Regions from separate parts of the Paenibacillus taichungensis genome, predicted to be linked through region 2. Evidence: riboswitches for the same ligand, from Rfam matches in the RefSeq annotation. Region 2 holds a riboswitch; the other holds the start of a gene.

Region 1 (15,845 bases), 2.1 Mb from region 2:
GGCCGAAATGATGGAAACCATGATCAATGGAATCACGACCATTTGTAACAAACGAACATATCCTGAACCGGCCAGATTAAACCAATCGACCGACTTGGTAATGATGTCAGAATCAGATGTGTAGATCAGTTGCAGAATGACGCCATATACAACCCCAATGCCCAAACCCGCAAATACACGCTTGGTAAACGAAACATGTTTCTTCTGCATCCAGAACAGGACACCCAGAAGAGCGAGCATAACCACGACGTTCAAAATGATTAAAAAGGTATTCATCTGTATAAATCCTCCTCAGTGTGAGTAACCGGATATTCCGGTTTTCTACTCGCTCAAAAGCGATATTCAACAATATATCACATAACAAACTATTCTGGTAGGTATTAATTGATATTATGTAATATGCGTGTAACAAATTCATCTATTTCTGAAAAAAATACACTGAATCGTGAAAATTATTGTATTCAACCTCCGGTTAATTTTGTAATATAGGTATATCCGCTTATTCCCAAGTTTTCTCAACGTGAAAATTAGGCCTTTCTTCGTTGGTATTTAGTCTTACGATAACGGAAAAGCGATAATGTTAATGAACATGACGTGAAAGGATGATCCTATGTTTCGAAACCGCACCGTTGCCGGTAAAATTAGAGGCACTTTGTTCCTCGTACTGCTGGTTGCTTCCCTGTTGTTTAGTATCAGTTTCTATGCTGTCTCCATGAATATTATGCAGAGCTACGTGCTTCCACAGTTCGACAAGGTCCTGAGCACGTCCATTCAGGATATATACAAGAACACATCCGCTTCTAAAATTTTGCAAGTACAGAGTGGCGGAGCCGGATCTGAGGGTGCTGCACTGACCGTGGAATCCTATTTGGCTGGCAAAGCCAAAGAGCATAATCTGGACGGAGCATACGTGGTGTCCATTCAGGATGGTAAAGCTACCGTGGTCATCGCAAATACCTCCTCGGGCATGAAAGCCGGAGATGAGATTAAAGTAGAAGCAGCAATGAATGAGGCCATTGAGAAAAAAGAAATGGAAATCAGCCAGGTTTATGCCGATTCCTTCGGTGTACATAAAGCAGCCTTTATACCGATTGCAGGAAGCAACATGATCATGGCTGTCAGCATGGATGCCCAATTCATTCAGGACAAGATTGCACAGATCTTCTGGTTGTGCCTCGGTATCACAGCATTGGTCTTTGTGCTCGGATGGCTCATCTCGACAAGCATGATCAAACGTGTAACCAAACCGATTATCAAGCTCGTTCAACATAGCAAACAGATATCACAAGGAGATCTGACTGCTGAACTTCAGATTAAAGGTAAGGATGAAATTGCACAGCTCGCTGCTAGCTTCCAGACGATGACTCATAATCTGAAAGAAATGATTAGCCGCGCCCTCTCCACATCCAATGAAGTTGTCGAAGGCTCCAATGATTTGCTCAAACGGGTAGAATCCATGTCCGGTATGGTGAAAAACTCCAGTCGTTCTGCAGAAAGTGCCGAGAAAGGCAGCGTAAGCATCGCTTCCAGCGCGGCCGAAAATGCCAGAGCCATGGAAGAAATTACGCAAGGCATTATGCATATTGCTTCCTCTTCTGCCGAAGTATCCGAGCAGATCGGAGATGCTGCGAACGAAGCTGTTAACGGTAACCGCCTGGCACAGGATGCCATTCAGCAAATGGAACGTGTCGGTCAGACCGCAAGCGAATCTCTGCGTTATGTAGAAACGATGAACGAGCGCTCGATCGCGATAGGGACCATCGTACAATCCATTTTTGAAATTACGAAACAGATTAACATGCTGTCCCTCAACGCTTCCATTGAAGCAGCACGTGCGGGAGAGCATGGACGTGGGTTCGCCGTTGTTGCCGGAGAAGTACGCAAACTGGCGGAGCAATCCAAGACAGCTACAGAGGAAATCTCCGATTACCTGGGTACTATCCGTGAAGATGCTGAACGTTCCGTTGATGCCATGAACCGGGTAACCCAAGAGATTGGATCAGGTACTCACGTGGTTCAACAGGCAGGCTCTGCGTTCCAGCAGCTTAACGAGTTGATTCAGAACGTCAATCTGACCATTCAGACGGTATCGGCCTCTACCCAGCAAGTATCAGCTGGAGCTGAACAAGTCAGTGCTTCCGTGGAAGAAACAGCTCAAATCACGTCCAAGTCCCGTCAAAGCATGCAAGAGATTGCTTCTACAGCGGATCTCCAACTGAATGAGATGGACTCCCATTCCAGTACCGTACGGCATCTGCATGAACAAGCGGTAGAACTTCAATCCGCTATGAAGAACTTCAAAATAAACTAATCGGAATACCTTTAACCCATTGTTTCCATTTTCGAATCAAACTTAACATTAGATACTCAAATACCCCCATGCTCAGCATCGTTCCAGATTTCAGAGAACGTCGCCAGGCGTGGGGGTATTCTTTTGGACTGCATATTATATAAATTGAACTAATGTATATTTACACGCGCCACTCCGATGATCGAACAACCTTCCTATCGCTGTTACCCCAAGCATTTTTTTATTCAGGTGGCTGAACGCCCATAATCTCGTATAAACGCTGCATATCCAAAGAAGAACGTAATGATTCAGCTACACGGTCAAACTCCATTTCCTTTCGTTCACGTGCGCTGTACGTCTCCAGTAGCGGAGCAAGTCCTTTTCCTTCACGTAGACCATTGAGCCATGAACGCCGGAACTGATCACTTTCAAACAAACCATGCAGGTATGTTCCCCACACTTTGCCGTCAGTCGTTCCCCACCCTTCATTAAAGGATTGCCCTCCCGGATGGGCGATCTCGAACAAGGCCGTTACACGTCCAGGCTCAAGACACTCGGTAACACCCATATGAATCTCGTATCCATTAATCTTCAACGAGTTTGCTGCATCACTTTCCTTGGGCAAACGAATTGGATGATGATTGTGAACATGCCCGGAGGCTCTTACCGTTTGTTTGTTCTGTAGAAATGTTGTCGATAGGGGCAGCCATCCCAATCCATGGGCTTCCTGAATCTGATTCGCTTCTACCGCAAATGGATCTTTGAGATGCTGACCGAGCATCTGATATCCACCACATATCCCAACAAGCTGAACATGTTCACGCTCCGTCTGGCTGGCAATCGCTTGCTCCAGTCCCGACGCACGCAGAAATGCCAGATCACCGATCGTATCCTTCGTACCTGGAAGCAGAATGGCGTCGGGATGCCCCAATTCATCGGGAGTAGTCACGTACCGTACATTCACATCCGGCTCCCTAGAAAGGGCATCAAAGTCTGTAAAGTTTGAAATACGCGGATAACGAATTACTGCCAGGTCCAGCTCCTGCTGACCGGATTTGCCGTGTCGCATGGAGTCCAGCACCGCGGAGTCTTCCGCTTCAATCTGAATATCACTTATGTAAGGCAATACGCCCAATACAGGAATGCCTGTCCGTTCTTCAAGCCAGTCCAACCCAGGCTGCAGCAAGGACAGATCTCCACGAAACTTGTTGATGATGAATCCTTTTACACGCTGAACCTCATGCGGCTCAAGCAGCTCCAGAGTACCTACAATGGAGGCAAAGACACCGCCACGATCAATGTCCGAAATCAGAATAACCGGAGCATCCGCCCAGCCCGCCAGATTCATATTAACGATATCCCGATCCTTCAGATTGATCTCCGCAGGACTGCCTGCACCTTCCATCAGCACAATATCATATGTCGCGCGTAACCGATTCAGTGCATCCATGACCGTTTGTTTGGCTTCGGGTAGAAAATGCTGCCTGTAATCCCACGCACTCATCTGTGTAAGAGGCACACCGTGCACGACAATTTGAGAATGCATATCCCGAACCGGCTTGATCAGGATTGGATTCATATCCGTTGTCGCTTCAATGCCGCATGCCTCGGCTTGTGCTCCCTGGGCTCTTCCGATTTCCTTGCCGTCTTCCGTGACGTAAGAATTCAGTGCCATGTTCTGTGATTTGAACGGAGCCGGCCTGAAGCCATCCTGCTTGAATATTCGGCATAAAGCCGTCGTAATTACGCTTTTTCCCACATCTGACGCCGTCCCTTGCAGCATTAATACTGCTGCCTTTTGTTCGGACGTTTGTGCAGAAGTATCTTCCACGTTCCCTCACCACCACTCTCAGCGTTATATCAAAAAGAATCCCTGTAACAGACTAAGTACCGTTAGCAGTGCGGCCTCAAGCAGCTCATTCATGGCTCCATATGTGTCCCCTGTAAGTCCACCCAGCCTTTCGCTGATACGCCCGGCAACGAATTTGCCAATCACATAACCAGCCAGTGGCACCACAATGATGGCTGCAACGGGATATAGCCACCATGGTAACGTCCCCAATCCATTCTCCGTCGCCAGTAATTGGAACATGGCTGTCTCCGGCTGGAAGATCCATACCACTGCCCATGTGATCACACCTGCCAGAATGGTTAGCCCAACCGCGGAGCTGCGCGCACGCTGGACTTCCCTCCGTTCCCCCAATCCCTTGAACAGGACAGCGAGTCCATCGTCCTTGCGGGCATTCGGCCAGGCCGCCATGGCATACACCATGAACCAACGGCTCCAGATCATCGGCAGGATAAGCAAAGCTCCATAAGCCCAGTTGCCACGTGCGATAAAGTCAGCAATCAATGACGCTTTCATCATCAACAGTAGGACACAGGCGATCACGCCCATGGCCCCGACGCGGCTGTCTTTCATAATCTCCAGCATTCGCTCACGGGTGCGATAACTAAGCAGCCCATCTGCCGTATCCATCCAGCCATCCAAATGAAGGCCTCCGGTTAGCCATACCCATAACGTCAAGGTTAACACCGCTGCGGGAAACGATGGAAGCAGTGCACCCGTCAGGGCTCCGCCCAGCCAAACGCATAATCCGATGATCGCACCAACCAGCGGGTAATACACTACACTTTCCCGCAATAATGGCGGGGCGAAATCAAGCTGCATTTTTACCGGAAACCGGGATAGAAATTGAAAAGCGGCCGCAGCCGCATGTTTTTGTTCAAGATCGCCTTTACTCATAAACGATACTCCCTGCTTTTCAGCTCAATCGCAATACCTACTGTCACCAGAAAAACTTCGCGGCAAATCGCTGCAATCCGCTGATTGAGAATGCCCGCCAGATCCCGATATCTTCTGCCCAGCGCATACTCCGGCACAATACCGTCCCCTACTTCATTGGTGACAAGCACGAGCAGACCCGGGTACGACTGGATGGCCACCATCAGCGCGTCCATATGATCGTACAGCACCTGCACCGGTTCATGTTCATGCGCTAACAGCACATTGCTGAGCCATAGTGTCAGACAATCTACCAGAACGGTCGGTGCAGACGTACCTGTATGGGACTCTCCCATGCGTGTAATTAACTCAGGCAATGCCAGCGGTTCCTCCACCGTATGCCATAGATATCCTGCTTCATCCCGCTGGCTCTGATGCAGGCGTATACGCTCGCGCATCTCGTCATCATAAGCCTGAGCCGTAGCGACATACCAAGCCTCAGAGGATCGCTGCATACAGAGACGCTCGGCAAACGAACTTTTGCCACTTCGCGCCCCGCCTGTCACGAGTACACTCATGAGGATACCTCTCCTTGTACAGAGGAATCAGCAGAAGCTGATGAAGACTCCGTAGGTTGAGTCTCGTTGGTGCCCCCAGATACACCCGCACTTGCAAATGTCGCCATCTCATTCAGAATGCGGCATGATGCATCAATCAGATGAAGACTAAGAACGCCTCCGGTACCTTCACCCAGTCGCATGTCCAGATCCAGCATGGGCTTTAGACCCAGCTCACGCAGCAACGCTGCATGTCCACTTTCATGCGATGTGTGGGAAGCAATCATGTATTCTTTACTGAGCGGAGCAAGCTGACTCGCAATCAACGCGGCAGCGGTGGAGATAAATCCATCCACGACAACGGGGCATCCGTTTGCAGCAGCAGCGAGAATCACGCCTGTCAGTCCAGCAATCTCCAGTCCGCCCACTTTGCACAGTACATCGAGTGCATCGTCTGCATTCGGAGCATTCACGCTGAGGGCTTGGCTGACTACTGCGGCTTTGCGCTGCAAACCGATATCATCTACGCCTGTTCCCCGGCCAACCGCTGAAGCAGGTGCTGTTCCGGTTAATGCACACATCACCGCAGCGCTAGCAGTTGTATTCCCGATCCCCATCTCTCCGGTCACAAACAACTGCATTCCCTTCGCAACCTCGGTGGAGACCACTTCAGCTCCTGCAAGAATGGCCTCAATCGCTTCGCCCCGGGTCATTGCAGCACCCTTCGCCATGTTGGCTGTTCCTTTGCGGACTTTGCGGGAGACCAGTTCTGGATGATCCAGATCCGCATTCACGCCGATATCCACACAGATCACATGAGCTCCAGCGTGGCGCGCAAGCACATTGACAGCCGCTCCCCCTGCCAGGAAATTCAGGACCATCTGCGGCGTTACCTCAGCAGGAAAAGCGCTAATCCCTTCTTCAACCACCCCATGATCCGCAGCCATAACGATGACAGCTCTTCGATCAAAGCAAGGCCGAGCCTCACCGGTGATTCCCGCCAGACGAATAACTAGCTGTTCAAGCTTGCCCAGACTGCCGGGAGGCTTCGTCAATGCATCCACATGCGCGGAAGCCTCAGCCGCAACTGCCTCATGTGGACCCACGATCCGACCCATTAACTGTTCCAACACCTGTTCATTATTCATACAGCCAGCACTTCCTTTATCAAAATATGGGGTCTCCCCCGCCTCATTCATTTCTTCTCTCGTCTTAGCAAAAGCTGTGGCAATCCATTGTCGGGATGATTCACCATGGCCGGGCTCACCCGGAAGATCTCCCGAATGTTCTCTTCCGTCATCAACGAATGGGGTGTGCCACTGCCTACACAAGTCCCGTCACGCAGCGCCAGAATATGATCGCAAAATTGCGCGGCCAGATTCAGATCATGCAGCACCGCCACAATCGTAATATGATTTTTTTGACGCCACGCTGATAACAACTCCATGAATTGCAATTGATATTTGATATCGAGAAAGGTGGTTGGCTCGTCCAGCAATAATAGCCTGGGTTCCTGAGCCATGACTTTGGCAAGCGCAACCCGCTGCCGTTGCCCGCCACTCAGTGCATCCAAAGGTCGTTCGGCCATGTCACTCAGACCCAACTCCTCTAACACCTTATCAACTACCGCTGCTCCATCCGACGATTCTTTGCCAAGCCAGTTCTGGTAAGGGTAACGTCCCATCTCGACAACATCCCTTACGGGATAAGAGATGGCCGGCAGTCCATCCTGCTGCAAGACAGCAATCATGCGCGACAGATCTTTACGGGTGTATGAGGAAATGTCGCGTCCATCAATCTGTATGCTGCCTACGTTCGGCTGTTCGGTTCCGGCAAGTAGCTGAAGCAGGGTCGATTTTCCACTGCCGTTTGGACCAACAACGCCCCACCATTCACCCTCTGTGACTTGCCAGTCCACCGCATGCAGAGCCCGATGGTTACCATACATTTTACCAGCTTCTTTGACTTCTATCATCGGCCGACTCTTGGTAAGGTCTGTTTTCATGAATGTACTCATGGCATCATCCCCTTCCGCAGCTTTTTGTTCCGGTGCAGCAGATACGCAAAGAATGGCGCTCCAACAAAAGCCGTAACCACACCCAGCGGAATTTCGGTTGGAGCCAGCAATGAGCGTGCAATCGTATCTGCCCAGACCATGAAGATGGCTCCCCCAATCGCTGACAAAGGCACCAGCAAGCGATAATCAGGTCCGACAATGAGCCGAAGAATATGCGGAATGACCAAGCCGACGAAGCCAATCACGCCGGATACGGAGACAGCGCCTGCGGTAAGCAGCGTACCCACAGCTAACACCGACAGTTTCAATCCATCCACCTTAACCCCGATATGAGCAGCCTGTCGTTCCCCCAAGGCAAGCACATTCAACGAACGCGCACGGCTCCAGAGGAAAATCAGCCCCAGCACAAAATACGGGAAAAGGATGGCCGTATACGACCACCCACGCAGTGCCAGACTTCCCATCGTCCAGTATATAATTTCATTGATTGTCTGCTTCGACATGGTCGACAGGAAGGAGACTACGGCTCCCAGGAAACTTTGCATGACCACGCCAGCCAGAATGAGGCTGTGTGTCGGTATTTTGCGTCCCTCACGAGCGAGGGCCAGCACAAACCACAGTGTGACTACTCCCGTCAGAAACGCGACCAGTGGCAGAGTCCAGATCCCAATCAGTGCATACTGCAATCCGAAAAAAATCAGAAAAGCCGCACCTACCGATGCACCGGACGATACGCCCAGGGTAAACGGATCAGCCAGAGGGTTACGAAGAACCCCCTGGAATCCAGTTCCGGCAATCGCCAGCGATGCACCTACAAGCACGGCAAGCAGTACACGTGGGAATCTGACCTTCCATATAATCTGTTCTGCTGCTGTATTCCAGTCAGGAACAATCCAGTCGCCCAGCCAGGGAATGCGATGAAGCAAGATGCCTGCAATGTCCAAGGCAGGCAGGGCAACCGAACCGATGCCCGTGCAGATGAGCACGGTTAACACAAGCAGCACAATTCCGGCCGTTCCGTACACTGCCAGCTTTTTACTCATTTGAACAGATCAGGGTAGATCGCTTTGGCTACTTCTTTCAGACCTTGGGTTACCCGTGGTCCCGGACGGCTTAACAGGTTGGCATCTAGACCGATGACTGCATCGTTCTTCACAGCCGTGATTTGATCCCATCCGCTGCGTGCTTTGATGATTTGATCCAATGTTTTGGAATTTTCATCAATAACATCGTTCGCATACAGAATGACGTCCGGGTTAGAAGCAATAATGTTCTCTTCATTAATCTGATTCCAGCCAGTCAAGTCGGAAGCTACGTTGTTTCCTCCGGCCAGTGTGATCAATTCATCCATGAATTCGCCTTTACCCACAGTCCAGCCTGGGGAGAACTCAACATATACTTTTTTCTTTTCTTCTGGTTTAACTGCCTTCACAGCTTCAGTTACATCAGCCACATCTTGTTTCATCTGAGTGGTGATCTCCTGTGCTTTTTCCTGATGATCCGTGATTTTACCAAATGTTTCAATGTTATTCATCACATCATCCACTGATTTAGGATCTGTTTTGAAAATGGTAATGCCCAGATCGCGCAGTTTCTTAACAGACTCTTCGCTCATCGAGATACCTGTAAATACGATATCTGCTTCAGCCGCAATGATAGACTCTTCATTAGGCTTTGTTATGCCGCCCATTTTTGGTTTCTTTGTTGCTGCTTCCGGATAATCGTCATAGTCGGATACCCCTACGATCTGCTCGTCCAATCCGAGTGCGAACAGGGATTCCGTTTCAGCTGGAGATACAGATACGATTTTGGCTGGTGCTTTGTCAAAGGTAAATGATTCACCCGTAGCATCTGTAACCGTGAGTGGATATTGTGTTTTGAGATCTGTCTGCGCCTGTTCCTGGGATTGCTCCTGTGCAGGTTGCGAGGTTCCTGTGCCCTCGTTCGTTGTTGTTGTACCACATCCGGCCAACGTCAGTGCCAGCATCGCTGCGCTCAGCAGTGACGCTACGCCTTTCCATGTCTTGAAATTCATTGTGTTCATTCTCCCCTTCTCTATCCATTCTAGTGAGTAGTGCTCCTGTCCCAATTCCGCTTGAATTTGTGTTCCGAAAAAATAAAATCCCCAATCCTTGGGTCAGGATCAGGGATGACGTCTCGCATGTGGCGATCTATGCATGGTCAGCTTGGCGCTGTATATGCACAGAGAACTGCCCGAAACGCTGTCCTTTCCTCGAAGGAACACCGGTTTATACGTCCAGGGCAGGTAACCTGACTTACAGGAATTCATCCTGATTTACAGTGGCGGGACCGTGCCGGATTTACACCGGCTTCCCTATTTCACCCGTTTGCCGTTCATGGCCTCATATGAACCCATGAAACATTGCTGCATGCACGCGGGACCCTTGGTCGCTAATATTGTTCAACCATTCAAGTGAGCATCTTGCATCCTTGCTAGAGCTTGTTGAGCCTCCATCAATAACGCACTTGCTAAGTCACACTTCTGTTGTGATTATAGGTTATATTGTACATCCTTACAACCCGATTTACGGAAAAGTCAATCTGGTTCCAACCCAGTTGTCCCCATCACCATCCAGCCGGATCTTGATCGCTTGTCCTGGTATCACCTGCGTATCCCAAAATCCTTGATCTGGAATGAGACGTGATACCATATAACGAATAACACCGCCATGTGTAATTACGGCTATCTTTGGCACGTTTAAGCTGCGAGAGTGCAGTATTGGTGAAAAGGACATCAGACTCTCTTTCAGAAATGAATCAATCCGCGCAGTAAATGCTGTCCAAGGCTCGCCACTCTGTGGCGTTACCTCCTGGGGCGCATCGATCCAGTCTCGGTACTGCGGATTGTCCTTGAGCTGATCGTAGGTCAACCCCTCCCACTGACCAAAGTCAATCTCCCTTAGTCGGGGATCAAGCTTGGCCTGTCCCGCTTGGGACGGCGCAATGTGTGTAAGTGTCTGCTGACAACGCAGCAGATCACTGCAATACAGGGCTTCGCATGTGATATTGCTGAATTGCTCACGCAGCGAAGATAGCTCCTGCTCTGCTCCGGGCAACAGTCCGATGTCGGAATGCCCTAGATATCTTTTTTCCAAATTCCACGCCGTTGTCCCGTGACGTATCAAAATAAGCTCACGACTTTGCATGCCACTAGGTCCAGCTTCTATCTCCATAACAGTGCACCTCCAGCAGACCATATCCCTAAGGTGACCAACCAACATACTAAAACAAAAGAACCTGCCGACCAGAACATAAGCCGTGTTGTTCGTACAATATCTTCTGCTTCCATCCGCCTTGTAGGCTCGCCCATATATGCGCGAAATGAAGCCACGCCGTGATATACGTTATGCCCGCCAAGTCTTATGCCCAGCGCTCCAGCCACCGCCGACTCGGGGAAACCGCTATTTGGGCTTGGGTGCAGTCGTGCATCCCGGGACACCATACGTGCAGCCCCTCTGGCATCCATCTTCATGAACCAGGCTCCTATAATCAACAGCAAGGCGGTAAGCCGCGCGGGAATCCAATTGGCCCAATCATCCAGACGGGCAGACGCCCAGCCGAGATGCAGATATTTTTTATTTTTATAACCTACCATGGAATCCAGTGTATTCACCGCCCGATAGGCCATGGCAAGGGGTGCACCACCAATCAGGGCATAGAACAGTGGAGAGACGATAGCATCCACGATATTCTCCGCCACAGTCTCCACCGTTCCCCGTACAATCTCCGGTTCATCCAGATGAGCCGTATCACGTCCTACAATCATACCCAGTGAACGTCTCGCCGCAGGCCAGTCCTGTTGACTCAGATGGCGGTAAACTTCCATGCCTGCATCCTTCAAACCTTTCGAGGCAATGGTGGTTGCTATTAGCGCCACTTCTGCCACAACCGAAACAGCGGGATGAATAAGACCCAGCACATAGATTAATCCCCAAGTCAGTGCAAAAGAACCGCCTGCAATCAAAAGGGGAAATACAACGCCAGCTCTTTTGAGAGCCTGGTTCGAGTCCACCCGCGACCTTATCGCCCGCTCCAGTGCAGAGATGGCCTTTCCCATGCCAATCACCGGGTGGGGAATCCAGCGTGGATCACCGATGCAGCGATCCAATATGTATGCTCCTATAATAATCCAGGCTCCAGCCATTCCCGTCCAGATCGGCCAGGAAGCCCATTGATGCAGCAGAGATGTCATTGCTTGTTATTCCTCTCTTTCCACTCCTGCGCGGCTTGCAGGCTTTCCGTTATTGTGTCATACACCAGCCTGCCAATCGCTGCACCCATGACTGTAGCCGTCCCGGCGTAACTGATGAGCGGTTTATTTACATCAGCCTGACTTACCGCGAGTACGATGGCATCCGTTGTTGTTCCGGTTGCAGTCAGACCATTCTCTGAATCCGCCACACCGAAATCAGCTAACGCAGCGGCCTTCGCCTCCACCGCAGTCTGAATGGCATTCACCATCGCTCCAGCAGTCATACGCCCATTCATCCACAACATGATATTGATCGTACCGGGAGTATAGGTTGAAGCCGAAACCTTCCCAATTTTCTGGGACACCGTCCCATTGCTCATCTTATTCCCCGCAGCATCAAATACGGTTCTTGCAGAACCTGCCCGTGCAGCATTGGATACCCCTGCTGTAGTGCAGCAAAGTAATCCGAAATCATCACTTTCGTATTCCTGGATCGCTGTGTGCTCCAATCGAACCGCAGTCAGAAGACCGGCACATTGATCCTGTGGCTCCTGCCATTCACTCAACAGATCAGCAATATCACGTGGTGGATCGTCACAGCGATAATGTCTGTCCACATAGATGTTGAATATACGATCCAGTTCAATCATGCCCCCTCCATACACGGCACTGGAAAGGGCTGTTACAGCAGAAGGACTGGACGCTTTAATATGCCGCTCATGTGCGGAGACATGTAATCCAGGCCACACAGAAGATCTGTATTCGTTCTGGTCCTTTAGTACATGGGAGTAATAATTATAGAATGGCAGTGCCATCGCTTTGTCCCCCTGCCTCTAACCCGGTTGTCGGATTAGGCGTAATTACGCTTCCCATGGTTTCCAGCATACGTCCGTTAGCCTCTGCGTCCTTAACCGCAAAACGTACATGTCGTTCCCCAAGTCCGGGATACATCGCGCAGCTTCGGATCAGTATTCCCCGTTCACCGAGAGCAGCCTGCATGGATGTCGCTGTCCATGGTTCTGGAAGAGCTGCCAGTATAAAGTTCGCTTCCCCTCGCGTTACCTTACATCCCAAAGCTTCCAGACCTTCCGTTAATCTCTTTCGCTCGTGTGACACCAGTGCCAATGTCTCCTGTTCAAAATTTTCCCCACTGCGTAGACAGGCTTCTCCTGCGATCAGTGCAAGTCCATTCACACTCCAGGTGACCTGTTTCTCTGTCATGGCACGAATCAGTTCGGGACGCCCCATCGCATAACCCAGACGCAGGCCTGGAATCGCATAAAACTTGGTCATGGAACGAATGATGATCACTTGCGGATACTCTTTCAAGTTGGATGCAAGCGATTGCCGCTGTGATTCAGGAATAAAATCGATAAATGCCTCATCGACAACCAATATTGTGCCTGTTGTCTCTGCATTACGAGCAAGCCTTTGTAGAACGTCCACCGGATACTGAACCCCATTGGGGTTGTTGGGCTGTCCAAGGAACAGCAGGTCCACCCGCTCCATCAGCTTCTCAATATCTTCCGGTTCTGCTCGCCAGTCCAGTTCTTCCCGTCCTTGAACACGGTGGACTTCTGCTCTAAATTGTCTGGATAATGTGCTGTACTCCGAAAAGCCGGGCTCTACAGTACCTACTCTACGAGGCGCGAGTCCCAGTAAGATTAGAGCCATGCTTTCCGCCGCCCCGTTACCCACAGATATGTGATCCGGGGTTAAACCCAGTCGGTCACTAAGCAACATTTTGAACGCCCGATGACCCGGATCGGGGTAACGAAGTACCGTATGCATTCCTTGCTCCAGAGCCTTTAGCACTTCCCGTGGTGGACCCAGAGGATTAATGTTTGCGCTAAAATCGAGGAAATCCACAGGATTCCCTCCAAAACGTGCCGCGGCCGTCTCCACATCACCGCCATGTCCGAAAACTTCAATTAAACCGGTCATCCTGTCCGTCATCCTTTCTGCATGTCCTTTTTATTATGGATGTCGTGGCAGCCAGGGGTCAATCCTGATTTGACTATTCAAGCCCTTTGCGGCTTCAATTTCTTTGTGTCCTTTCGACAATTCGTTTACAATAGAGAAGGAATTTCGATTCCGTAAAGCATCACTACATAAGGGATATACATCCCTCACATACATTAATGGAGGAATGACCATGCTGTTTGTTGATAACCAGGGCATTACAGATCCTTCTGTAAACCTCGCCATCGAGGAATACATTCTGAAGCATCTGCCGATGGATGACAGTTATTTGCTGTTTTACATCAACCGCCCGTCCATTATTATCGGAAAACACCAGAATACCATTGAAGAGATCAACATTGAGTATGTTCAGGATAACGGTGTTCAAGTCGTACGTCGTCTTTCGGGAGGCGGAGCCGTTTATCACGATCTGGGCAACCTCAATTTCAGCTTTATTACCAAAGATGACGGACAATCCTTCCATAACTTCCGCAAATTCACGCAGCCTGTGGTGGAAGCCCTGCAAGAGCTCGGAGTTAATGCCGAACTGACGGGACGTAACGATCTGCAAGTCGGAGAGAAGAAAATTTCGGGCAACGCCCAATTCTCTACGCGTGGCCGTATGTTCAGTCACGGCACATTGATGTTCAACCTGAACCTCGACCACGTACAGGCTTCACTCAACGTTAATCCGGAGAAGTTCAAGTCCAAGAGCACCAAATCCGTACGCAGTCGTGTTGCGAATATTCGTGATCTTATCGACAGCAATCTGACCATAGAACAATTCCGGGACGAGCTGTTGCGCCACATTTTCCGTATGGAGCCACAAGATGTTCCTCAATATGAACTCACAGAGAAAGACTGGGACAAGATCAACGAAATCTCTGCTGAGCGTTATAACAATTGGGACTGGAACTACGGGCTTTCTCCAGAAAGCAATGTGAAGCATACCCGTAAATTCCCTGTCGGCATCATCGATTTGCGCATGAATATCAAAGATGGACGGATTGAAGATATCAAAATCTTTGGTGATTTCTTCGGCGTAGGCGATGTAGCAGATATCGAAGATATGCTGCGTGGCAAGCGTTACGAGGAATCTGAGGTGCGTACTGCACTTGAGGGTCTGGATGTAAAACATTACTTCGGTAACCTGGAGCTGGAGGACTTTATTGGCCTCATTTTCCTTGAAGAATAAAATTAAGATGTGAATATAATTTTAGAACGAATTCCAGAATTACACGTTAACGGAGAAGGCAGAATCAATCTGAAGAAGCGAAGCGTTCGCCTTTATCCCCGGATTTCCCCTCTGGGGAATGGATTCAATAAAATCCGGGGATAACAGCGATCGAAAGATGAATCTGCAGTCGGAGTGGCCTCGTGTAATGCTATCTATTCGTTCGTTGTTATAGATACAGATAAAAAAGGAGAGAAACACAGATGACCTACAAATTAATCGCAATTGACATTGATGATACCCTGATCAACGATAACAAGGAAGTAACGCCTGCAACACAGACTGCCCTGGAACAAGCGGTAGCTCATGGTGTCGTTGTAACACTGGCAACTGGACGTGCTTATGCTTCTGCCCAAGCACTCGCTCGTCAAACGAAGCTGAACGTGCCAATCATTACGTATCAAGGCGCTTTGGTGAAAAACTTGCTGGACGAAAAAGTACTCTACGAGCGCTACGTTCCACAGGACGCTTCCCGCAAATTATACGACTACTGCCTGGAGCATAATCTGCACCTGCAAACGTACATTGACGACAAGCTGTATGCCCGTGAAGAAAACGACAAGCTGCGTGACTACGCCAAACTGAATGGTACTCAGTACCACATTGAACCAGATTTCATCAAAGTGATCGAGCAAAAAACACCGAAACTGCTCATCATCGATGAGCCGGATTACCTCGATGAGGTTGCGGTTGCCCTGCGCGAACTGCTCGGATCAGAAGTACACATCACCAAGTCCAAGCCATACTTCCTTGAAATCATGCACCGCGAAGGAACGAAAGGCCATGCACTCACCTTCCTGGCAGATCACTTCGGTCACCAATTGAGCGAGTGCATTGCCATCGGGGA
Region 2 (15,845 bases):
AGCACATCGAAGCAGCTGTCCGTCAAAGCCTTGACCAGTTCATGTACCTGCCCGGGCATCGGACTGATCAGAATGACCCGTCTCGTGACCGGGCAATTATCCACAAGGGGAGTTGAATCCGCAAGGGCAGGCTTGACCCGGAGCGGCAGACGACGGCCGGACAGGTTGATTTTTACTTGACCCGTTTGTTTCTGCATTCCGCGCAGACACCTCCAAAGACCACATGAGCGTGATCAATCGCATACCCGGTCTCCTCCGCAACTTGCTTCATCCATTGGGGAGGAACTTCCGTCATGACTTCATCTACCTTGCCGCATACTTCACACATAATATGTTGATGTTCGTCCATGCGGGCATCATAACGACTGGCCGTTTCGCCCAACTTGAGCTCCCGAATCAATTCTTTATCTGTTAAATATCGGAGTGAATTATATACCGTACCATAAGCCAAATTATAACCTTGCTCCACCAGACGGTTCATCACTTCTGCTGCCGTTGGATGGTCTTCGGAATGACGGACTACATCGTAAACGGCTTGACGCTGTATCGTCAGATTTAGAGTTCTCACCAGCAATTCTCCTTTATTAACCCATTCAATAGTATATAAGATGACACAGCAATCTACTGATTGCTATGATTCCCTGAAACATCAAAATCAATTTTGATTTAGATTAAGTATAAATCTCATTGTATAATGAAGTCAATATCCGACTATTTTATTCATGAATAGTGATATCCAAACCATCTTCTACGTAGCCATCACCCCTACTTGGGATAATATGGTTCGCTACTATACTGCTTTTCAGCTAAAATATAGTAATGTGCGCTAAAGGAGGGATGCTTGTTGCTAAGCACGTTTTTCGTCAATCTCTGTGTCATGATCACGTTCATGTATGTGTCCGGAATCATAGCCAAATTCTATCGTATCCGCGTTCCCTTTCCCTCGATGCGTGTTCAGATGATCGGTGGTCTGCTGTTCGGGATCTATGGAACGGTACTGATGAACTATTCCTTTCCTTTAAATGAAACTACCATTGTAGATTTACGTCATTTGGCTATTGTCACAGCCGCCGTATATTTAGGAGGACTGGCTTCGGTCATCTCGGGACTTGTCATTTCCATCCTTCGTATTATCATGTTTGGAATGTCTTCCGCTGCCATCGATGCAGCATTCGTCATGACGATCATCGGACTGTCCGGTGTATATTTTGCCTATGCTCCCTGGTCCCGATTAACCAAAATTATTACCATGAACCTGCTGGGTATGACGCTGATCTTTGTGATCCTAATGCTGAATACAACCAGCATGAACTCACTATTGAAAGTATATCCTTTACAGATGACCATTTCTTTTGTCGGTGGAATCTTTATTTATTTCATCGCAGAATTCATTAATAAATCGAATGAGATGTTGTTTCTGCTCGAACGCAAAGCGACCACCGATCATCTTACCAACCTCAGTAATCGCAGACAATTTGAGAAATCACTTGAGTTTGAACTAGAACGGGCACGTGAGTACAAGCAAAAACTATCGCTACTAGTCATCGACATCGACCGGTTCAAAAAAGTAAATGACACTTTCGGTCATACTTCAGGTGATGCGGTTCTAAAACAACTCGGACAATTGCTCATTGAGCATGCCCGCTCAGCAGATATCGTCTCTCGGAACGGAGGCGAGGAATTCGCTATACTATTGCTCGATTGTGGTCATCACCAAGCCATGGCCATTGCCGAGTCCATCAGACAATCGGTTGAGAAGTACCATTTCGCGCTGCCTGATGGCAATACGATCCGGCTGACTATCTCTATCGGGGTCGCTGTTTTTCCAGATCACTGTGACGACCGGGATGATAACGATTTCTTTGAACAGGCAGACCGTGCATTATATGAAGCCAAGAATACGGGCCGGAACCGGGTATGTGCTATTCCGTTGCGTTCCAGGTCGCTCTCCAGCGGCCAAAGCTCATTCTAATCTCATACTCAAAAAGGGATGTCCCCATAGCCTACAGGCTAGCCAGGACATCCCTTTCTTATCTCACATTTTGCATCCTTCGAATCAACTCGCTTATGGGTACAAGAACAACCTGTGGAGTTGAGTTTGCCTTAAGCTAAGATTTGTTCGATTTCTTCAACGATGGCAGCATCCAGCTTCACTCCGGAAGCGGCTGCGTTCTCTTTCACCTGTTCAGGACGGCTTGCTCCAACAAGCGCACTGGACACGTTATTCTGGCGCAGAATCCACGCCAGAGCCAATTGGCCGACTTTCAGGTCCAGTTTGTCTGCCACTTCAATTAACTGGCGAACCTTGCCGATCCGGTCAGCGTTAATCTTCCCTTCATCCCATCCCAGCTTCGCTGCCCGGCTGTTCTCGGGAATATCGGACACCGAAGTGTATTTCCCGGTCAACAATCCTTGTGCCAGCGGGGAGTAGACAACTTGTCCAATGCCTTTGCGCTCACCCAACGGGATGATTTCACTTTCGATGTAGCGGTCAAACATGTTGTACACCGGCTGGTTCACCACGATATGATCCAGCAACAGGCGGTCAGCAGTACCCAACGCAGCTTCCATTTGTGCCGCGGTCCATTGACTAACACCTACGTAGAGCACCTTGCCTTGACGCACCAGATCATCAAGTGCTCGCAGTGTCTCTTCAATCGGTGTTTCGGTATGATAGCGATGGCAATAATATATGTCTACATAATCAACACCCAGCCGTTGCAAGCTGGCTTCGCATTGTTCCTTAATATGTTTACGGGATAACCCTTGGTCATTTGGACCGTCACCCATTTTACCAAATACCTTGGTTGCAAGGACATAGGAATCGCGGGAATACGCTTTCAACGTCTGCCCCAGCAGTTCTTCTGCTGCACCCCGCTCGTACACATTGGCTGTATCGAAAAAGTTGATGCCTTCATCGAATGCGGCTTCAATTGATTTCACCGCGTTTTCACGTTCCACATATCCTCCGTATGTCAGCCAGCTACCCAGGCTAATCTCGCTTACTTTCAGTCCGCTTCCACCTAGTCTACGGTATTCCATTGAATGCACATCCTCCTTTAAACTGATTAATGATGAAGTTCCCTTTCTATTGTATCGTATTCGGCTCGGATTAAAAGGGCTTTGGAGAAGAATTTGGGAAATAGATAGGGATGAATATGAAAAGCTCCGCTAAAAGAGCGGAGCCACGATACAAGTCACTATGTTACGGTTACTTCATATTATTTATGACTGGGCGCTAGTTTGTCTTAGTTAGCTGTTACGATAAATTGTTCCCATGCTCCGCCCACAGCGTTACGATTGGCATACAGCACGCCTCCGTTATTCAGATCCGCACTGACATATTTACCGTTCGCCACGGATTTGAAGGCAACCAGTCCTCCGCCCAATTCTTCTCGGGTAAACTTCTCCCATGTGGATGGGTATGTGGCCGAGGCGATCAAACGCCCGCCATTATTCAGATCGGCTTGCACATATTTAATATTGCTCATCGACAGCAAAGATACCGTACCATCCGAATTCCGGATGATTTTGAACCTTTCCCAATGTCCGGCAGTATCCCGATTGGCTACCAGCGCATCTGCACCGCCATTCTCTGCGCTGACAAAAGTGCCATTGGCGTTGGCTTTCAGATTGGACCATGTCTCTGTAAAGGAAGCCGTTCCCGTATGTTTCTTGACCACATTCTGGAACGAGGTATTAGAGGCAAAGTTCGCCGTAGTGAACTTGCTCCATTTTGAAGCAATTGTTGCCGCGCTGTCGGTATTCAGGTTCGGCGCCGGGTTGTTGTTATTATTGTAATAGCCCCAAGTTCCGCCCCCTTTGACCTTATAACTCCAGTTCGTCCATGAAGCATTCAGTGCATTCAAACCGGATAGCCACTTCTCGGTCAGATCATCCTGACCGAACGAGAACTCGCCCGCTAACACCGGAACGTTCCAATTCTTCTGATAGGACGCCATATCTTTCAGCCAGCGATCCATCTCCGAATTGGTCAAATCCCAGTTGTTATAATCCGTGAATTGATAATGATGCGTCTGATACATCACATTCGTCCACCCATAAGTCGTTGGTGGAGAAGCTGCCCACCAGTCGAAGAATGCCGCGATGATGATCATGTGATCGGCATCCTTGGCACGGACGGCTTTGTACATCCGGTCATAGAAATCCATCTTTTGCTTGATTTGAGCAGCATTTTCACCCGTTCCCATGGTCACAAGAGGTTCATTGAGCAAGTCGTACGCAGCAACGGTTGGATTGCCTTTGTAACGTGTTGCCATCCGTTCCCAGATCTGAATAGTCCAGTTCTGGTATGTAGAATTGGTCCACAGTTGGTTGGAATTTTCCTGACCGCAGGAATGCCATGGACAAGCTGCTCCCGGTGCACCGTGCAGATCGAGAATGACATACAGGTTTCGTTTGCCCGCTTCATCAATCAGCCAATCCAGTTTGCGGAACGTAACCGAATCAGGCTTCATGACACCGCTGGTGTTCATAAAATCCTCCCAATAGATCGGCACACGCACAACGTTCATGCCCCAGTTCTTGATGTTATCCAGATCACCAGCCTGAATCCAGGTGTCCTGATATCCATTGATCAGACTCTGTGCACCCGATTCCCCAAAACGATTCGTCAACGTGCGACGCAGCGTGTACTCATCTACCGCTCCAGAGGGCGTCATCCATTCTTCCTGCAGCAGCCAGCCACCCAAATTTGTTCCACGCAGATTTACCACATTGCCTGATCCCGAATTATTGCGGACAACCGTCCCGTTAGCCTTCAGGAAATCCCCTGATCCAAAAGCCGCACTGGCCTTCGGTGAACCTACGGCCGAAGCCAGCAGGCCCAGCAGCAGACAGCTGCACAACAGCATGATAGTGCTCTTCTTCAACATGTTGACGCCTCCCTTAAATGGTCATATCTTGAGGTATGACTGAACCAGGATGCAGCACTCACGACGGGTAACGATAATGCTATATAAACAGCGGGTATACGGGGGTATGATCCATGGATGTCCGCTATTTATCACAAGTGAAGGGATGGTGAAATCGATTACATTTTATTGAATATTAAACCCTTTATCTCTCCACTATCCCCAATTATTGTTTCAAACGGTTATAACTTGTAATCGTTTTCAATTGGAATTATAATGAATTTGAATTAATTGTCAATCACTTATTTGGAGTTGTGAAGAATATGGATGTCAAAATCATTGATGTAGCTGCCATTGCAGGTGTGTCCCCGGCAACCGTATCGCGGGTCATTAATCAGCACAGCAAAGTAAGCACCAAGACCAAAGATAAGGTGATGCGCGCCATAGAGCAACTGGGGTATCACCCCAACGCAGCAGCCAAGAATCTTCGTTCACAGAGAACCATGACGATTGGCGTCATCGTTCCGGATATTAACAACTCCTATTATGCCGAAATTATTAAAGGCATTGAGAACATCGCCTACGCTCGCCATTACAAGGTCATTATATGTGATGCCCATAACCTGAAAGAGCGAGAAGTCGATTATCTTAATTTGTTACTCGATCGGACCATTGACGGTGTCATCATTATCACTCCCATGCTGGCGGATGAGGAATTATTCCAGCTTGCAGATAAGGGGTATCGTATTGGCATCGTTGGTAAATACATTGAACATGATCAGATCCCGTGTATATATACAGACAACGTGAAATTTTCCCAGGAAGTTGTTCAGCATCTCGTTGAGGCCGGACATCGGAATATCGTTTTCCTAAACGGTTATCCTGAAGCGATCGACAGCTATGAACGGCTAGAAGGCTACTTGAAGGCCCTGCGCAATCATCAGATTCCGTTCCGTCCCGAACTGATCGAGAATGGGAACTTCAATGAGGAAGGTGGGTACGAGGCCATCAAAAGATTGTTTAACAAAGGCCTGTCCTTCTCCGCTGTATATGCAGCAAATGATGAGATGGCGCTAGGTGTATACAAAGCATGTACGGAATACGGAATACGCATTCCCGAGCAATTGGCTATCGTAGGTGTAGATAACAATCGAATCAGCAAATACATCCATCCTACGCTAAGTTCGGTGAACCAGCCCAAGTATACGATGGGGGCTATTCTTATGGAGAAGATGATTGATACGATGAATACGAATGAATTTCAGGATAAACGTGTATTTAAAGTCGACTCGGAGCTGCTTGTTCGAGCTTCATCTTCCTTCAAAATAACAACATAAAAGCGCACCTGTGACAGGTGCGCCTAGTTTAATATATTTTCTCATGTTCTTAATGCACAATGATGCTTAACGCATTCAACAAATCAGCCTGCTTCACAGGCTTAGTCAGGACCGCATCAAAGACTTCCGCTTCATGCGGATCGATATGCATACCATACGGAATCAGAACAATGACCGGTGAATCTGTAACCAGGCGCTTCAGCTTGTGTACAAAATCCACAGCACCGCCCTCCAGAAGTCCCATATCCACAACGGCCACGTCAGGCTTAAAGCCATCCTGTATCCAGTCGTACGCTTCTGTCGTAACCGAGGTCATATGCACATCCATCTCCCATCTGCGCATCAGGGACGAAGCCCCTTGCAGAATGTCAGGGTCCTTGGCAAGCAGCACCTTTTTGCCCTTCAGTCGATGCTGTATATTGGCAAGCTGAGGCAGTTCCCAATGTCTGCGGAGCGGTAGGCAGATCTCGAATTCTGTCTCCTTGTCTCCCATGCCATGCACCTGAATACGGCCATTCATAAGGATGGCGAGGTTTTGGCTGACTGCCAGTCCGAGATTGGTTCCAACCAGCTTCTGTGTACTTATATTTCCGTCCAAATTGTTAATTGCTCTAAGCTTATTATCCGAAGACAACATGCGTCCGGTGTATTTCACTTGGAGTTGAAGGATACCCTCATCCTCTGCATCTCCACCATCTACGGTTGCCGTAATCAATACCGAGCCTGTCCGTGTTGAATCTATAGCATACTGAATGACATGGGCCAATAGTTGCCCGATCTTGATTTCATCCCCGACAAAAACCTGGGACACATTCAAATCAAGGTTCAATCCCAGCTCAATGTTCTTGCTCAGCGCCAGTCCCGCATAGAGATAAACGGTATTCTCAATCGTCGCTACCAGATCAAATGGATCATCATGTACGACTGTTTTGCCTGCGTCATTGACGTTATTAAAACTCATCATGTTATTCAACAGGGAAAGCAGAATGTTACCGCTGGTTTCAATCATATTCACATATTCTGTCTGCTCGTCCGACATATCCGGTGTACGCATCAGGTCGGTTAATCCCAGAATGCCGTTCAGGGGATTACGAATCTCGTGGCTCATCAGCGACAGCATCTGCGTCTTGGTCATCGCCTCAGACTCCGCACGTTCCTTCTCTGCCTGCAATTGCTCTTGTAATTGCTCCGAATCATTCAGCTTCTGTTCCTGAACTTGAAGCGTATCTTCCAGATCCACCACATACCCGAGAAAAACGGCCATGGCTTGCAGTGTTTTCATATCCGTTTCACTGATCACATAATCAGGATCATCCATCAGACAGATCGTACCGAACGTTTCCCCGGACCTCCGCATGATGGGAATCCCCACAAAGAAACGATTGCCCAGTCCGCTTGTTACGTCCATTGATTTCGTAAGAGGATGTTCACATGTATCCGTGATGATCAGACTGCTGCCCTTATCTCTTAAAACCAGGCTGCAATATGAAGCTTCAAATGGAAGTTCACTACCTTTGGCGATCAACTCTTCCTCACGGTTAAAAGCCTCGATAATAACATTGGTCACGCCATCATTCGTGGCAACGAAGATGGTGTTCACCTTTAAGATTCCGCTTAATACGTCAACAATATGGGACGCGGCTTCCTGTATATTTTCATAGAAGCCCCTTGTAATGCTTACCGTTCCCATGACTCACCCCTCTTGTCTTAGCTGCATTTCAAATCCGTATTCCACAGTATGATTCAATCGATTAACGAGGGTTCAAATATTCCGAAACAGCTGTCACAAACTATTCATATATAAAGTTTTCTATCCTTTTTTTCAAGCATCGTCAACTGAACTTGCACGGTAAATAGAAATTATACGCTTACCCTCCAGCTTTGAAAACCTTTATCACTCAGGGCTATAAATCATGACAGTCGACCAGCCTCTCCCATGTGATCATTATCACACCTAAATAACAATATATAGTTTATAAATGGATAAAGAAACTCTACATGTAGTGTTCAATGAATGGACATTATCCCATACATTTCAATTTTATTATTTAGGAGGAACTGGTATGAACATGCTTGAGTATGCCTCTCCACCGGCATCCGATCTGCTATCTGACCTGGGAAGACGAATTATTGGTGCTGAAGATGCCGATACGCTGAGGGAGAATGCCAATCTGAACGGAGACTCATTCAGCGGCAAGATGAGCAGGCTCGGTTCGGAGACCGCGAAGTGGCATGCTCTGCGTCATGTGCTGCCTAAGGAGCTCGCTCTAGCTGTGGAGAACGGCGATCTGTATGTACACGATCTGGATCAGTATGCCCTTGGTACGACCAACTGTATCTTTATTCCGTTTGACCGGCTGCTGGCCTCCGGATTCAATACCGGCAACGGTTCGGTTCGTACACCACAGACAATCATGTCTGCCATGGCATTGGTAGCCATTATTTTTCAATCCCAACAGAACAGCCAGTACGGCGGGGTATCCGCCAATAAAATCGATTGGGATCTCGCACCTTATGTGAAGCGTTCGTTCCGTAAGCATTACCGGAAGGGACAACGGCTGTTTTGGGAAATCACCTCAATTGAGGATGAGCAACTGCATCTGGATAGCGATGAAGCAAAGGAGAAGTGTCCTCGAGCCTTTGCCTTTGCCTGTGAAGAAACGGAACTGGAGACCGAACAGGCCGCCGAATCCCTGATCCATAATCTGAACACCATGAGCAGTCGTGCTGGGGGACAGATTCCGTTCACTTCGCTGAACTACGGACTGTGCACTTCAGCCGAAGGTCGACTCGTGTCTCGGTCTTTGCTGGAAGCGACCATTCGGGGACTGGGTAACGGAGAAACTCCCGTGTTCCCACAACATATTTTCCAGTGCAAGCATGGAATTAACCAATCTGAAGGAGAGCCGAATTATGATTTGTTCCGGCTTGCTGTGACCTGCTCCTCACGGCGCATGTATCCGAACTTTGTCAATGTGGATGCTTCCTTCAACCTGCCCTATTATCAACCGGAAGATCCCGATACGATCATTGCGACGATGGGATGCCGGACACGCACACTGGCTGATCGCTTCGGACGCAATCGTCAGAGCGGCAAAGGGAACCTGTCTTTTAATACCATCAATCTGGTCAAGCTCGGCATTCGATACGGGATCTGCCAGGGAGCGAGAGCCATTGCTGACCGGGCTGGCTTCTATACTGCGCTGGAATCGGTCATGCACAATGCTACGGACGGTCTGCTACACAGGTATCGAATTCAGATGAACCAACCTGCCAAAGCATCGGACTTCATGATGCGGGAAGGAGTATGGGAAGGCGGTGAACAATTGGCTCCGAATGAATCGGTGGCCGATCTGTTGAAACATGGTACGTTATCCCTTGGTTTTATCGGACTTGCTGAATGTATGACCGCTCTATATGGCCGTCACCATGGACAAGACCTCCATGTACATCGAGAAGCCTTAAATATCATTCGTACGATGAGAGAGTTCTGCGACCGGATGAGTGAGCAGCATAACCTGAATATCACCTTGTTCGCTACGCCCGCTGAGGGCCTATCCGGCAAATTCACCAAGATCGATCGTGAGCGATACGGCAGCATTGCAGGGGTCAACGACAGGGAATACTACACCAATTCATTTCACATTCCGGTCTATCATTCGCTTCCTGCCTATCGCAAGATTGAACTGGAAGCTCCCTTCCACTCCCTATGTAATGCCGGAGCGATCTCATATGTCGAACTCGACGGGAATGTAAGGGCCAATACCGCCGCTTTCCAACGAATCGTTCAATACGCGCTTGCCCAGGACATCGGGTATTTCTCCATTAATCACCCGATTGACCGCTGTCCGTCCTGTGGCTATGAAGGCGTTATTGGAGATGTATGTCCCGGATGTGAGGCTCATGAAAACCATGTGCATTTCCAGCGACTGCGCCGGGTTACGGGATATCTGACCGGTGACTATAAAGTGCGCTTCAATGGCGCGAAGCAGGCCGAAGTGAGAGACCGGGTGAAACATCGGTGAATCTGTATGGTTACATCCCGGAATCAGTGAATGAGGGGCCTGGCCTGCGTGCCGTGTTGTTCATCAGCGGATGCCGCCACGCTTGTCCGGGCTGTTTCAGTCCCGGCTCATGGAGCTTCCGGGCAGGCGAACCCTTTACGGAGAAGAGGCAGCAGCAGATTTTGCATGAAGTGACCTCACATCCCTTGCTGGAAGGGGTAACGTTATGCGGAGGTGATCCTTTTTTCTCTGCCGCAGAATGCGCCTCCTGGGTTCGGCAGCTTCGGGCTGCTCGACCTGATCTGACTGTATGGGCCTACACGGGGTTTGTGTATGAGGAACTGATTACAGACCCGTCCCGGGCGGAGTTATCCCGGCTATGCGACGTCATTATCGATGGGCCTTATATCGCAGCTGAGCGTGATGTGTCTCTTCCTTTTCGCGGCAGTCGTAATCAGCGCATCGTTAATGTGGGTGCAACAATGGCAGACCAGACAATCGTTACCATGCAGTTAGATGCATGGTAACGTTTTTTTATTTAGGGAAATCAAGCACAGCGTGGGCGATGATTTGCTTCATTTTAAGGAGCCAAATCTACCAATAAATCAAGGTTTAATAGAACATTATTTTATTTCCGATCGGATTAATGATATATGTTGCAAGCCCGTTGGTTATCGTCTATGATTGGTAGCAGAAGAGCAAGTATACGACGATTGCATCATGATACAATCTATCATCTATGCTTGGTCGCCAATTTCATAGCCGGAGATGTGTACGCACATTTCTGCACACGGAAACAGGTGCCGACCGCGCTACATGCGTGGTCAGGCTTAAAAGGGAAGCACGGTTTAAGTCCGTCGCGGTCCCGCCACTGTATACGGGGAGTCTATGCATATAATCCACTGGTGCAACCACCGGGAAGGAATGCATATGGCCATGATCCGCAAGCCAGGAGACCTGCCTGTTTCGACAGCATCGCATGACCTACGGAAGATAGGGAGGTGTTAGAGCAGCCGCTACAACTACTTATAGCAGGTGTTCTTTCCCATTCTATCTTTGTGCACAGTCGTCATTCATGATGCCTGTTTCTCGGGGTATGGAATCGGAAGGAATGCCTTTTTTTGATGCTTTCAAAAGAAGCACACCACAATAGCTTCAACTTGATGAGTTCACTTATTATAAATGAGGAGGAATTTTACATGTCGCAATCACAGCAACAACAGCCACAAGTGCTGACAGCCAACCTCGGTTACCCCCGCATCGGTGCGGGACGCGAATGGAAAAAAGCACTGGAGTCCTTCTGGGCTGGCCGAAACGATGAATCTACGCTTCATCAGGAGCTAACCACGCTTCGGTTGCAGGATCTGAAGAAACAGCAGGCACAGCAGCTCGATCTGATTCCTGTGGGCGACTTCTCCTACTATGATCATATTCTTGACGTATCGGCTATGTTTGGCGTCGTTCCTGAGCGCTTTAACCATTCAGGCGGACCCGTATCCGTATCTACCTACTTCGCCATGGCCCGGGGTAATGATCAGGCAACAGCCTGTGAGATGACCAAGTGGCTGAACACGAACTATCACTACATCGTACCTGAGATTCATAATGATACTGCATTTGCATTGCTTGAAAATAAACCCCTTGCCGCCTATCGCGAAGCGAAGCAGGAGCTTGGGCTGGAAGGTAAACCAGTCGTTGTCGGTCCGTACTCGTATGTACGATTCGCCAAAGGCTATGACGCGGAACGCTTCGCAGAAATCGTCACTCGCCTCGTTCCCGTATACGCCCAGCTTCTGTCTGAGCTTCAAGCAGAAGGCGTACAGTGGGTACAGATCGACGAGCCTGCTCTGACGCTGGCCGTCTCTTCCGAAGATGAGGCTTTGCTGCAACAGGTGTATGCTGCCTTGGCACAAGCTGCACCGGAGTTGAAGCTGCTGCTTCAAACGTATTTCGAATCGGTGGAAGCTTATCCGGTCGTGACAGCTCTGCCTGTTGCCGGAATCGGCCTGGACCTGGTCCACGGCTATGAAGGCAACTTCGCCAGCCTGCGGGAGCATGGCTTCCCGCAGGATAAATGGTTGGGCGCCGGTGTCATCGACGGGCGCAACATCTGGCGCGCCGATCTCGCAGAGACGGCGAAGCTACTGGAGCAGGTAGCTGAATTCGCAGCCGAAGGCAAGCTGATCATTCAGCCTTCCTGCAGCCTGTTGCATGTACCGGTTACTGCCGCTCAAGAGAGCGCGCTTGATCCGGTACTGCGCAATGCCCTGGCCTTTGCCGACGAGAAGCTGGAGGAAATAGCGACGCTCGGCACGTTGTTGTCCGGCGGTGCGAAGCAGGCGGACCAGGCAGCGGCTTTGGCGGAAGCCAGCCGCCGCGCCCAGGCGAGCACCGAAGCGGTGCGCCTGCTGAGCGAGTCCGAATCACGGACACGCCTGAGTGGTGCGCCTGCAGGGGTGCATGCTGATGAGCAGCTGCTTCGCGACGCGTCATTCCAGGAGCGACGTGAGCTGCAGCAGCAGAAATGGTCGCTCCCACTGCTGCCAACAACAACCATCGGCAGCTTCCCGCAAACGGCGGATGTGCGCAAAGCACGCGCACTCTTCCGTAAAGGGGAGTGGAATGCGGAGCAATATGATGCCTATGTTCGTGAACAGATCCAGGAGTGGATTACCATCCAGGAGGAAATTGGTCTGGATGTGCTGGTACACGGTGAGTTCGAACGTACCGATATGGTCGAGTTTTTCGGTGAGAAGCTGACCGGATTTGCCTTCACCAAAAATGGCTGGGTACAATCCTACGGCTCACGCTGCGTGAAGCCACCTGTAATCTATGGAGATGTGCTGTTCAATGAACCGATGACGGTAAAAGAAACAGCCTATGCCCAGACACTGACCAGCAAACCGGTAAAAGGCATGCTCACAGGTCCGGTAACGATCCTGAACTGGTCCTTTGTCCGCTCGGATATACCACGCAGTGAAGTATCCTACCAGATTGCTCGCGCCATTCGGGACGAGGTTGAAGCGCTAGAGCAAGCAGGCATTGAGATGATTCAGGTCGATGAGCCAGCTCTGCGTGAAGGACTTCCTCTCAAACGAAGCAAGTGGGATGAGTACCTGCGATGGGCCGTGGAATCCTTCCGTTTGGCTACTGCAACCGTAAAACCAACAACGCAGGTGCATACCCATATGTGCTACTGCGAGTTCGATGATATTATTGAAGCCATCAGCGACCTGGATGCAGATGTGATCTCCATCGAGACATCCCGTAGCCATGGGGAACTGGTAGGCAGCTTCGAGCAGAATACGTATGACAAAGGCATCGGACTCGGTGTATACGATATCCACAGTCCGCGTGTTCCAGGCAAGGACGAGATGTTGAATATGATTGAGCGTGCACTTCAGGTGCTGCCAGCAGATCTGTTCTGGGTGAACCCTGACTGCGGACTGAAAACACGTGGTAAAGCCGAAGTTGTAGATGCATTGAGCATCATGGTGGACGCTGCTCGTACAGCAAGAGAACGAGTAACCGCTGATTCCTCAATCTAAACGAAGCTTGTGAATGCAAATAAAAGCCTCCGAATTTCTTCGGAGGCTTTTATCATTTACCATCATTCTATTTGTTTATCTTGAAAGGTCTTTTTATCCGACTTAATGAATCTCGAAATGACTGGCACGTACTCCTGCGGACAACACAAGGTATACATCCTGTTGACCTGATACACCTTTCAGGTCTGCCTTAACCGTGGACCACTGCTGTGCCTCGCCATGTGCCAGTTCCACGCGTCCTGCCAGTGTACCGTCAGGTGCACCCAGTCGAACTTCCAATACCGCATCTGCCTGCTCTGATGATACACGAGCTTCAATCGCTGCTGCATTGCTGCCCAGATCTGCATCCTTGAAGGCAATCCAGCCTTGTTTACCAATCACACGGACAGAAGTTCCGCCTTCCTTGCTCTCATCCAGATCTACACCGAAGTATGCATCGTAATTCTCGGCGCGCGTAGCCACACCCAGATTACGTGCAGGAATGGTCTCCCCTTGTACTGTCAGGTCAGCAACAAGCTGAACATCGGCAGAAGATTTACCCACCATAATGGAGTAGGTGCCGCTTTCGACCACATAACGATCACGGGTTACATCCCAGATCGCCAGTTCCTGAACTGGCAGTATGAAGCTGACTTTTACTGTAGCTCCAGCTTCAATATGAAGACGACGGAAACCTTTTAACGTTTTGAGTGGACGTTTCACACGGGACTGTCCGGCACGCACATACAACTGTACAACCTCATCACTGGCGATCGTACCTGTATTTGTCACGTCCACATGCACAGTAATGATCTCTTCGACTCCAGCTTGGGCCGGGTTCAGCTCCAAATTACTGTATTTAAACGATGCATACGTTAATCCATGTCCGAATGGATACAGTACATCACCTTCAAAATACTGATACGTACGTCCGGATTGAATGATATCGTAGTCTCTGATATCGGTCAGCTGATCTGCGGATTGTACCCACGTCATATTCAGGCGGCCTGCTGGTGCATAATCGCCATATAATACGTCAGCTATAGCGTTCCCCAACTCTTGTCCTGCATGGGATGTATACAATACAGCCGGAATGTTCTCCTGCACCCAGTTGGACGTGAACGGGTAACTTCCCACGATAACTACAACGGTATTTGGATTCGCTGCATACACGGCTTCAACCAGACGCTGCTGGGATTCAGCCAGGTCCAGACTTGGGCGGTCGATCTCTTCTTTACCATTTACAAGCGGATTGTTGCCGACAAATACAATCGCCGTCTCCGCTTCCTTCGCGGCCGCAACCGCTTCTTCCAATCCATTCACCACAATATCCTTTTTGAACGTTTCCGTAGCACCGAAAGATTTCAACGCTTCGGATACCGCAAACGCATCGTTTCCATTATTGGGTGCCGTTACTGTTTTACCGTTCCAAGTCGTCAGCCCCACGCTTCCGTCCTGTTGTGGCAACAGATGGAATACTTCCTTCACAAACCAGCCATATACTTCATCCGCCGATGCCGTAACCGTTTCTTCATCCGTCGTCAGGTATTTCCCATTACTGTCTGCCTTCAACGTGTAACTGCCAAAGCCCCAGTCACTCACTGTAAATGTCTCAGCATTCCCTGAAGCAATGATGGATGATTTCTCATCCTCAGCCAATCCGACAGCCTTACCGCTTGCCACTGAAGTCAATGTAATGCGGTCATTGCCATCCTTGAATGCAACCTTGTCGCCGCCTACTTTGCCACTGATCGCTTCAAGCGGGGATACGCTATATGGCATGGTGCCTGCATACCAGTCACGATAGACTGTTCCGCCCAGTTGGCCAATCACAGCCACTTTGCCGGATTTTGTTTTATCCAGCGGCAGTGTGCCTTTATCATTTTTAAGCAGTACCACTTGTTCTCTTGCTGCTCTCAGTGACAGGGCCTTCGCTTTCTCCGTCATCATTGCTTCTTCACCAATCGAAGCATATGGATTGCCCTCAGCCGGATCGAATTCACCCAGACGGAAACGCACACGGAATGTATTGAACAACGCCAGATCGATGTCTTCCATTGTGAGTGTGCCTTGCTCCAGCCCTTCACGCAGTGCCTGTTTCGA

What was found. A riboswitch is a leader RNA that binds a small molecule or an ion and turns the genes downstream of it on or off. The one in region 2 is predicted to bind cobalamin.
Region 1: it holds a riboswitch for cobalamin, as region 2 does, so the genes downstream of both, ACR1R9_RS19975 (ABC transporter substrate-binding protein) here and metE (5-methyltetrahydropteroyltriglutamate--homocysteine S-methyltransferase) in region 2, are expected to answer to the same signal.

What each region holds. Positions count from the first base shown of each region.
Region 1 covers NZ_CP194720.1:4,418,908-4,434,752, forward strand. The annotation lists gene ACR1R9_RS19935 (L-cystine transporter) at 1-276, opposite strand, end outside; gene ACR1R9_RS19940 (methyl-accepting chemotaxis protein) at 611-2,311, shown strand; gene ACR1R9_RS19945 (cobyric acid synthase) at 2,532-4,073, opposite strand; gene cobS (adenosylcobinamide-GDP ribazoletransferase) at 4,146-5,036, opposite strand; gene cobU (bifunctional adenosylcobinamide kinase/adenosylcobinamide-phosphate guanylyltransferase) at 5,033-5,593, opposite strand; gene cobT (nicotinate-nucleotide--dimethylbenzimidazole phosphoribosyltransferase) at 5,590-6,720, opposite strand; gene ACR1R9_RS19965 (ABC transporter ATP-binding protein) at 6,768-7,589, opposite strand; gene ACR1R9_RS19970 (FecCD family ABC transporter permease) at 7,586-8,632, opposite strand; gene ACR1R9_RS19975 (ABC transporter substrate-binding protein) at 8,629-9,633, opposite strand; cobalamin riboswitch at 9,834-9,981, opposite strand; gene ACR1R9_RS19980 (histidine phosphatase family protein) at 10,136-10,783, opposite strand; gene cbiB (adenosylcobinamide-phosphate synthase CbiB) at 10,774-11,754, opposite strand; gene ACR1R9_RS19990 (adenosylcobinamide amidohydrolase) at 11,799-12,617, opposite strand; gene cobD (threonine-phosphate decarboxylase CobD) at 12,598-13,746, opposite strand; gene ACR1R9_RS20000 (lipoate--protein ligase) at 13,958-14,959, shown strand; gene ACR1R9_RS20005 (Cof-type HAD-IIB family hydrolase) at 15,202-15,845, shown strand, end outside.
Region 2 covers NZ_CP194720.1:6,518,790-6,534,634, reverse strand. The annotation lists gene ACR1R9_RS29455 (winged helix-turn-helix domain-containing protein) at 1-197, opposite strand, end outside; gene ACR1R9_RS29450 (Fur family transcriptional regulator) at 173-568, opposite strand; gene ACR1R9_RS29445 (GGDEF domain-containing protein) at 845-1,972, shown strand; gene ACR1R9_RS29440 (aldo/keto reductase family protein) at 2,104-3,042, opposite strand; gene ACR1R9_RS29435 (cellulase family glycosylhydrolase) at 3,249-4,895, opposite strand; gene ACR1R9_RS29430 (LacI family DNA-binding transcriptional regulator) at 5,198-6,211, shown strand; gene ACR1R9_RS29425 (hybrid sensor histidine kinase/response regulator) at 6,261-7,901, opposite strand; gene ACR1R9_RS29420 (anaerobic ribonucleoside triphosphate reductase) at 8,275-10,236, shown strand; gene nrdG (anaerobic ribonucleoside-triphosphate reductase activating protein) at 10,233-10,742, shown strand; cobalamin riboswitch at 10,997-11,194, shown strand; gene metE (5-methyltetrahydropteroyltriglutamate--homocysteine S-methyltransferase) at 11,415-13,763, shown strand; gene ACR1R9_RS29405 (glycoside hydrolase family 3 C-terminal domain-containing protein) at 13,866-15,845, opposite strand, start outside.